DNA from 3 places in the Peribacillus aracenensis genome. Region 2 is predicted to be linked to each of the others. Evidence: predicted binding sites of a transcription regulator. Region 2 holds the regulator's gene; each other region holds the start of a gene.
The links. Region 2 encodes LexA, which represses DNA repair genes until DNA is damaged. Its sites were predicted from a motif close to CGAACATATGTTCG; they were not measured.
Positions count from the first base shown of each region.

Region 1: N0M92_RS25180 (YolD-like family protein) is a predicted target of LexA. The motif match lies at 1,615-1,628, and genes of this name have one in related genera.
Region 3: recA (recombinase RecA) is a predicted target of LexA. The motif match lies at 1,654-1,667, and genes of this name have one in related genera.

Region 1 covers NZ_JANZMJ010000038.1:14,809-18,015, forward strand. The annotation lists gene N0M92_RS25175 (hypothetical protein) at 226-723, opposite strand; gene N0M92_RS25180 (YolD-like family protein) at 1,251-1,586, opposite strand; gene N0M92_RS25185 (DNA topoisomerase) at 1,869-2,903, shown strand; gene N0M92_RS25190 (DNA topoisomerase) at 2,882-3,207, shown strand, end outside.
Region 2 covers NZ_JANZMJ010000023.1:61,647-64,853, reverse strand. The annotation lists gene N0M92_RS20115 (hypothetical protein) at 141-428, opposite strand; gene N0M92_RS20110 (LysM peptidoglycan-binding domain-containing protein) at 725-892, shown strand; gene lexA (transcriptional repressor LexA) at 1,176-1,799, opposite strand; gene yneA (cell division suppressor protein YneA) at 1,955-2,266, shown strand; gene N0M92_RS20095 (YneB family resolvase-like protein) at 2,286-2,942, shown strand; gene N0M92_RS20090 (DUF896 domain-containing protein) at 3,008-3,207, shown strand, end outside.
Region 3 covers NZ_JANZMJ010000001.1:507,132-510,338, forward strand. The annotation lists gene pgsA (CDP-diacylglycerol--glycerol-3-phosphate 3-phosphatidyltransferase) at 1-209, shown strand, start outside; gene N0M92_RS02525 (competence/damage-inducible protein A) at 232-1,464, shown strand; gene recA (recombinase RecA) at 1,813-2,859, shown strand.

The DNA of each region.
Region 1 (3,207 bases), on a different contig from region 2:
ATGGCAAGAAGTACTAACCAGTCCCTGGGTAAGCTATTTGATCAAAAAGAAAAAAGAGCCAGAGTTATGAACTGCACCCCAATTGTTAGATGTTGTCTAACAATTGGGGTGCAGTTCATGCTTTGCAGCTCTTTTTCTGATTGAACTAATTGGGCAAGTTAGTACAAAAAGGACCATTATATATGGATAAAATACATCAAATAAAGAACAGGCTAGGCCCGGTCTTTATTTGATGTGAAGTTTTTCAAAATATAAATTCTGACTACTGCTTATTTGAGGACTACATCCAGACATACTTCCTTGTACGGAATCTATTTGTATAGATGAATAAGGGCTATCAATATATACCTTTGTATGTTTTGACCATTCATCATCACTTCGTCCGATTTTGTATTCTCCTATTAGCTCAACAATTTCATGATAGAGCTTTAACATATCTAAGCAATAAAGTGCAAATTCATCTTTTGACATTCCATCAACTGTTTTTATTCTGTTTCTTATTTCATCAACAGGTAGTTCTGAGGTTCTACCGTTATCCATTTTAAAATTACAATCCAGATTCAATGTTTGTATGTGAATGATTTGTCCTTTCCATTTTATGGACATTACACGTTCGTAAGTATATATGTAGAATATTTTTTTACGCTCCATTTTGTTTTCTACATATTCAACCTCAAACATTTTACCGAGACTTTCTATATCTGTTCTTTTAATTTCTATCAAGAAAAATTCCACCTCAAATACCCATTATACATTAAAAGTAAAGAATAGGGCTTAGAACCCAATTCTATAATGGTAAACTATCATCAGGAACTTCACTGATAGACCTCTACAGTAAAATTAAAAGGATGATAACCCACAATAACAAAGATAAATGCAACACAGGACACCCTAGCGACAAGCAGTAGTAAATTTAACGGATGATGAGAATAAAAAATGTGCTTTTAAGTAAAAAGGAGAGCCATATTTTGGCTCCTTTTAATATTCCGTTGCAATTTTTATGTAAATCAAAATAATATTATGTTAATTTGTGTTACTATTTACCTAAAAAGAGGTGCTTCAATGGATATAATAATTACTTTGTATAATGCACTTGGACAATTAATAGATGATTATTACAAATGCGATGATTTAACAGTTAAAGAAAAAATACAATGTGAGATCATTTTGTTAATAGACGTTATATTAAATTGTGATTAATCATTAGATAATCATTACAAATGATATTCTTCTTAAATCCCTTTTAGTGTTTATTCATGAACCATTATATCTAAGAGATCGGAAAAGAAAATTTTAAGAAAGGTTTGATCTTCAAGCTCAAATGTACTTCCTTTATTAATTGGTTCCAGGTAAACAAAAAAACCTTTTATACTTTTCGGAAAACCATCACTATACAAAGTTATGGTAACAGGCAAAATAAACTCCATTGAATAATTAATCTTATCTTCTATGTCTTGGATTTGGTACTCATCCAGAATGGGTTTAGATTCCCTATAGTAGTCTTGATTAACTTGCTTATGCAATTTTTTCAGTTTAGGGAGCATTAATGCTGGCTGCCACTTTAAGATTCCTCTATCTATATTCATCGAATCACTCTCCTAATTCTATTTTACGCAAACGAACGTTCCTATTAAAGACTCTAAATTTGGATAGGGAATATATCTATAGGTATAAATTGCTATTTTATTTTATTGTTCAATAACTATTAATAAACACTATTGTTTCTTTAAATGCACTTATATAAGCTTTTTTAACTTTGTTGGAAAAGGAATATAAATAGTGCTATTGTTATAAATGTTTATAAATTGTGTTCATTAAATTTTTGTTAATTACCAGGTACTTTATATTAATTGGAAAGTAGGGGATTTTTGAAAACTGTCATTCTTGCAGAAAAACCAAATCAAGCGAAAAAATATGCGAATGCGCTGGGAACAGTAAAGAGAGGAAAAGGTTATTTTGATATTGACTCTAACATAATAAACTGGGACGTCAGTATTATCTGTGGTGTGGGCCATTTAGTTGAGTTATCAAGTATGGATAGATATGGTGAACAATATAAGAAATGGAACATGAATAATCTTCCTTTTCAGCCATCTAATATGCTATATGATGTTAGCGGAAAAACAAGAGATCAGTTTGTTAATGCAAAGAAGCAATTGGAAGAAGCTGATTTAATAATTGTGGCCACAGATCCAGACAGAGAGGGCGAAAACATAGCATACTCTATTTTCTCAATGTGTTCTAAGATAGTAAGAAATACACCTAAAAAAAGATTATGGATTAACTCGATGGTTGATAAAGAGGTACAGAGAGGGTTCAGGAATTTAAAGGATAGCAAGGAAACCTATAATTTTTATGTAGAGGCACAAACTAGACAAATCAGTGATTATTTAGTAGGCATGAATTTCACTCAATATTTTACTCTTTTTGCACAATCAAAAGGCTTATCAGGAATATATTCATTAGGTAGAGTTCAAACACCATGTAATAGTTTAATCGTACAAAATGACAGGGACATAAAAAATTTTAAGGAAGAGATTTTCTATAAATTAATTGGAATGGCAACTAAATATACAAATAATGATAAAGTTAAATTCTTTAGCGAAAAAAAGTATAGAACTAAAGATGAATTGGCTAGTGCTTTATATCCATTCCAACTAGAAGCAAAGATAAAAACTAATATTTTATCTGTACAAAAGGAAATTAAAACGAAAAAAGCTCCTAAGTTATTTAATTTAGGGGGAATTCAAAGCTATTCGAATAAAAAATGGAAATATAGTTTAGATAAATCCCTTAAAATAATTCAATCCTTATATCAAGAAGGCTACCTTTCATATCCTCGAACAGACTCTGATTTAATTACTACTAATGAGGGGAAGAAATTCTATTTACACTTAGTTTAGAGGAAGGTAAAACAAAACCTCCCTCACGACTAACTGAAGCTTCTCTTGGTGGTAAAGGTGGGCTTATGGATAGGTTAGGACTCGGTACCCCAGCAACTAGATCATCTATACTGAAAACGTTAATCGATAGAGAATATGTTAAAGTGGAAAAAACAAAGCTATATCCAACTGAAAAGGGTATTTTACTATATGATCTTACGCAGAATATTCTTTTAGGTAGTCCTGAAATGACAGCAAAATGGGAAGAATATTTGAAGAGAATTGAAGCAGGGGAAGGATCACAAAAAACCTTTTTAAATAATAT
Region 2 (3,207 bases):
GAGTTGGTTATTCAGCCAAAGGAAAATTAAAGTCGTAATTGTTAACTTAGAGATTAATTTAACGGATGCTCGATGGGGATAGAAGCAAGTCGGGCTCGTGGCAATACAAGAGATTCATGAATTGCAGCAAGACAACGGGTTCAATCTGTCTTTTGATAAGATTCTCTATAAGACAAAATACCTGTTTTAAGTGCAGCATAATTGCCAATGCTTGCATAGCCATAAAACCAGCCCATGAAAATCCCTGCAACCAAGTGATGACGATGACTGATGAAAATGGAAATGAACAAGCCAAGACCCAAAGCGATGGTAGGGATGAATTTTGGGCGAATATGAAACATGACCTTAATTAGTTGAGTAAGAATCATGATGATAGGAATGGCTATTACTGCATCCCAAAAGTTTGTATGGATGGTTGGGAAGTCCATAATTTCACCACCTTAAATAGAAGTTTTCAAAATTAATTTTTACTTTTTATCAAGGCTTTATACTATAATAAAAAAATTCATATTTAAAACTAATATATAAAAGGTTATGTAACCAGGTTTTGAAGATTTTCAGAGTTCAATTTTAAAGCCGTCAATCCATATAATTATATGGATTGACGGCTTTTTCTGGTTGGCCGCGGGAATGGTTTAAAACAACTCGGAAATTGCCAACATAAACAATCGAATACCTTACCGTGTCCCGTTCAAGTATGGAACAAATTCAGGAAATACCCATCTTGGCCTCGGATCCGAAATATACAGATAAACTGGTGAACCTTATAGAAATAAGCGATTTAACTAAATATGAAGCAAGTAACGAGGAAGTTTATCATATTGTCAAAAAAGGGGATTCCGTCTCTGCGCTTGCAAAAGCATATGGTTCTACACAAGTGAAGATTCAATAGTGGAATGGCTTGGTCGAACTTAACCTTATTAAAGTGAACCAAATATTAAGAATGAAATTTTAACTGGGAACGGTATTTCAACGCTCTCCTTTTTTTTGAATGAGCTTCTTTCCAAAGTATTTATAACAAGAGGGATAGTGATCCGTACATCCGAAATAAAAGATGTAATATTCACATGAAAATAGATTCTATTAAAAAATATATCAAAACCTACTCTTCCATATGCATATTGAGAGAATTCGGGACATAAATTAAACAAACAAAAAAAGCGCGGTTAGCGCTTTTAGTGTATTTGTCTATATAAGCCTATTACTTTTCCAAGTATCGAAACATCTCGTAAAATAATTGGTTCCATATTTGAATTCTCGGGCTGAAGCCTTATGTAATCCGGTTCCTTAAAGAATCGTTTTACAGTGGCTTCATCATCTTCCGTCATGGCCACGACGATATCTCCATTATTGGCATTGCTTTGTTGTTTCACGATGACATAGTCTCCATCATGAATTCCAGCTTCAATCATACTTTCACCCATGATTTCCAGCATGAATACATGGTCATCATGCGGTACCATGCTTTCGGGAAGCGGAAAGTATTCTTCTATGTTCTCGATGGCCGTTATAGGCATGCCCGCTGTAACTTTTCCAAGTAACGGAACGTTCACGACATTGGCTTTTGGAATATTGTTCGCTTCCTCCGAATTCATTATTTCAATGGCCCTTGGCTTGGTTGGGTCACGTCTAATCAGACCTTTACTTTCCAGGCGGGATAAATGTCCGTGTACTGTTGAACTTGAAGCAAGTCCCACTGCTTCGCCAATCTCCCGTACGGAAGGTGGATACCCTTTTTGGCGAACCTCTTCTTTAATGAAATCAAGAATATCTTGCTGCCGTTTTGATAGTTTAGTCATTAGTGCACCTCTTCCCCAATGTTCTTTGCTATATTATAGCATGGCCCCCAACTCTATACAAACATAAGTTCGAATTTTGTTGTTGACTGAAACAAACGTTCGTATTATAATTTGGTCATAACATACGAACGAACATTCGCTTTGGAGGGATATTTATGAAAAAATTATACAAAAATTATATTTATACGATTCTATTAGCGGGATCAGTATTTATCTTTTCAATTTTATTCTCTTGCACATTGAACAATGATCAAAAAAATGATTTCCTTTCTATAGAAGTAAGTGAAGGTGACACCCTATGGGGAATTGCCGAAGAATATGAAGAAGCAAATTTGACAAAAAAAGAATTCATTGGTTGGATAGAAGAGCATAATGGAGTAAGGGCGGATTCGATTAAACCTGGTCAAGTCATCGTCATACCGGTTAAAGGGGAAGAACTTGTCCAGAATTTGGCCAGTGAGCAGTAAGCAGTGAAGGTAGGGTATTATGAAAGCGGTAATCTATTGTAGGGTCAGCACAGAAAAAGAGTCACAGGAAACATCATTGGCAAGGCAGGAAGATGAATTAGTCAAATTGGCAGAAAAGATGGATGTTGAAGTCATTTCCATAATAAAAGAACAGGCTAGTGGCTATGAGTTGAATAGGGATGGCATTTTTGACATGCTCGAACTATTTAAAACCAAAGAAGCTGAAGTACTATTAATCCAGGACGAAACGAGGCTGGGAAGAGGGAATGCCAAAATAGCCCTTTTCCATGTCATCCTTAAAGAAGATGTGAAAATTTATACGCTCTCACACGATGGCGAACTTGAGCTATCGGATTCGGATGCGATGGTCATCCAGATTGTCGGAATTGTAGAAGAATATCAAAGGAAACTACATAATCTAAAAATAAAGCGCGGGATGATAAGGGCCGTTGAAAAAGGGTATCGTCCTCAAAAAAATCTTCAGAATCAAAGGAATTCAACCGGAAGGGACCGTAAGGAGATTCCTATAGAAGAAATTATTAAACTTCGGGCCAATGGATTGACATTTGCAGAAATCGCAGCAACTTTGAGGGGCTTTGGATACAATGTATCTAAGGCTACAGTGAATAGGCGTTTTCTCGAACATCAATTGAATACACAGGAAAGTCAATCATAGAACTTGTAATTTCGCTATTTTTTTAATACCATGACAATATCCGCAGATTATGAAGGAGCGAAATTATGTTATCAAAAGAAAAATTAGCCCGTATTAATGAACTTTCTAAAAAGGCAAAGGCTGAAGGTTTGACGGAAGTTGAGGCGAAAGAGCAAACCCAATTGAGAAGTGAGTATTTGGAAACATTCAGAAAGTCCATGACCAATACGTTGGAGCATGTGAAAGTCGTCGATCCAGAAGGTAATGACGTCACTCCTCAAAAGAT
Region 3 (3,207 bases), on a different contig from region 2:
GGGAAGTGGTTGCAGCGAACCAGCTTGGAAAAATTAAAACATGGGCACAAATTGTTTCTATTTCGGCTTTATTGCTGCATAACCTTCCATTTGCCCTCATTTCACTTCCTTTTGCTAATATCGCATTATGGATTGCATTAATCTTTACAATCTGGTCAGGTTTGGATTATTTTATAAAAAACAAAGAAGTATTTGTTAATTCAAAGTAAAACGAATGGTGGTTTTGAAAAGATGGATGCAGAAATCATTGCAGTGGGCTCAGAGCTTCTTTTAGGGCAAATCAATAACACTAATGGAAGATTCTTATCGCAGCAGTTTGCGGAAATGGGGATCAACGTTTTTTACCATACTGTGGTCGGGGATAACGACCGCCGTTTACAACAAGCTATAGAAATCGCTGAATCAAGGGCAAATTTGATTGTCTTTACCGGTGGACTTGGTCCAACCAAAGATGATTTAACGAAAGAAACGATTGCTCGCCATATAGGAAAAAAGCTCGTTTTTAATGATGAAGCATTGCAATCCATTGAAGCCTACTTCCAAAAAAGGGAACGTCCGATGACGGAAAACAACAAAAAGCAGGCCCTCGTCTTAGAAGGCAGTGAAGTGTTGGCAAACGATCATGGGATGGCACCGGGAATGGTCTTGTCCAAATCTGGGATTACATATATGCTTCTACCTGGGCCGCCAAGTGAAATGGAGCCGATGTTTTTAAGTTATGGTTATGAAAAAATCATGAATAAATTGGAAAAGCATGAACGGATCGATTCCAAGGTTCTTCGGTTCTACGGTATAGGTGAAGCCGAACTGGAAACGGTGATTGAAGATCTCCTTGTCAATCAAACGAATCCGACAATTGCCCCGCTGGCAGCCGAAGGGGAAGTGACGTTAAGGATCACCGCTAAAGACTCATCTAAAGAAAAATGCGAAGAGCTTATTTTGGAAGCGGAAAAAGAAATTCTTAGCAGGGTCGGCAAGTTCCATTATGGAAGTGATAATACTTCGCTAATAAAGGAACTTGTAAAAGAATTAACGATCCGCAAGCTTTCAATTGCGGCAGCTGAAAGCTTGACCGGAGGGATGTTCCAAGAACAGCTGACAACCATCCCAGGCGCCGGTAAAGTTTTCAAAGGCGGAATTGTCTGCTATACGAATGATGCGAAGGCTAATGTCCTCGGCGTCAGTGATGATACCATATCCGAGTATGGAGTGGTCAGCGGTGAGTGTGCTATGGAAATGGCCTCTAATGTCCGGAACAAGCTCGATGCGGATGTAGGCATAAGCTTTACGGGCGTTGCAGGGCCGGATGAACAAGAAGGCAAGCCTGTAGGTACAGTATTTATTGGCATTTCCTATCGGGATGGAAACACTCATTTCAAGGAGTTGAATCTTTCAGGAAGCAGGGGGCAAAACCGTATTCGGAGTGTGAAATACGGCTGTCATTACCTATTAAGGGATTTATAAACGCTATAAGCAGAGCTTTTTACAGCTCTGCTTTTTATTTGGTTTTAGAAGTTTGTTTCTTGAAAAATAGGGAAAAAAAGAAAAAAGTTAATTTAATGAAATTGTTTTTTTTAGGGAGTAAGTGAAACGAAATGGAGATTTCCTTTAGATAAAACACTTTTTTACAAAGAATATCCCGAAAGAAAAAAACGAATGAATGTTCGACTTTTTGCTTGGCAAAATAGTAAAAAGAGTATATAGTAAAGATAGGTTTTGAGACAGGGTACAAACCTTGATCTCAAATAATTGCTAACGTAAGTACACCTTTAATCGGACAGCCGATTATTTGAATATAGAGGAGGAAATTGAGTGAGTGATCGTCAAGCGGCTTTAGATATGGCGTTAAAACAAATTGAAAAACAATTTGGTAAAGGTTCTATTATGAAACTTGGGGAACAGTCTGATCGTAGGATTTCAACGATTTCAAGCGGTTCCTTAGCATTGGACGTAGCATTGGGAGTGGGAGGATATCCAAGAGGCCGGGTCATTGAGATATATGGACCTGAAAGCTCCGGTAAAACGACTGTTGCATTACATGCTATTGCAGAGGTACAAAAGACTGGCGGCACGGCTGCATTCATTGATGCCGAGCATGCTTTAGATCCAGCATATTCAGAAAAACTTGGTGTGAATATCGATGAGTTACTGCTTTCACAGCCTGATACGGGTGAACAAGCCTTAGAGATCGCTGAAGCGTTAGTTCGAAGTGGAGCGGTGGATATCATTGTCATTGACTCGGTGGCAGCACTTGTTCCTAAAGCTGAAATCGAAGGCGAAATGGGAGATTCCCATATGGGTCTTCAAGCCCGGATGATGTCTCAGGCACTTAGAAAACTGTCTGGTTCCATTAATAAATCAAATACCATTGCCATTTTCATTAACCAAGTCCGTGAAAAAATCGGTGTTATGTTTGGGAATCCGGAAACGACTCCTGGTGGCCGGGCATTGAAGTTCTATTCAACTGTTCGTCTGGAAGTGCGCCGTGCGGAACAATTAAAACAAGGTAATGAAATCGTCGGTAATAAAACCAAAATCAAAGTTGTAAAAAACAAGGTTGCCCCACCATTCCGTCAAGCAGAAGTTGACATCATGTATGGTCAAGGGATTTCACAAGAAGGTGAAATCATCGATATGGGTGCAGATCTTGATATCGTCCTTAAAAGCGGCTCGTGGTATTCATACAATGAAGAGCGTGTCGGACAAGGTCGCGAAAATGCGAAGCTGTTCTTGAAAGAAAATCAGGATATCGCTCAGGAAATTTCTCAGAAAATCAGAGATCACTATAATCTCGATGGAGAGCATGAATTACCGCCAGAAGAAAATGAACCAGAAGAGCATTTTGAACTGCTTGATTAATGATATTTGGAAAAGGCCTAAGCTTGTTTGCTTAGGCCTTTTATGTATATTTTGAGAAAAGTGCGAAATTTCCAGCGGATTAATGGGCATCGAAATCGGATTTACAGACTTCTTCCATAATGAATGCCGTAGATTATGATGGTTGTTATCAAGAAAACTTGAATAATCATTGATACAAAGGGACAAACGCTTGACAATAAAAATTCTCAACTATACAATTAATATGTATATTTTACAATTTTTCAAACTAAAATTTTGAAAATTAAGTGCTGTATATTGAATTTATGTGCAATGTACTTGCCGACAGTTCAACATTTTATGTAAAAAGTTCATAGCAAGGGGAGGTGA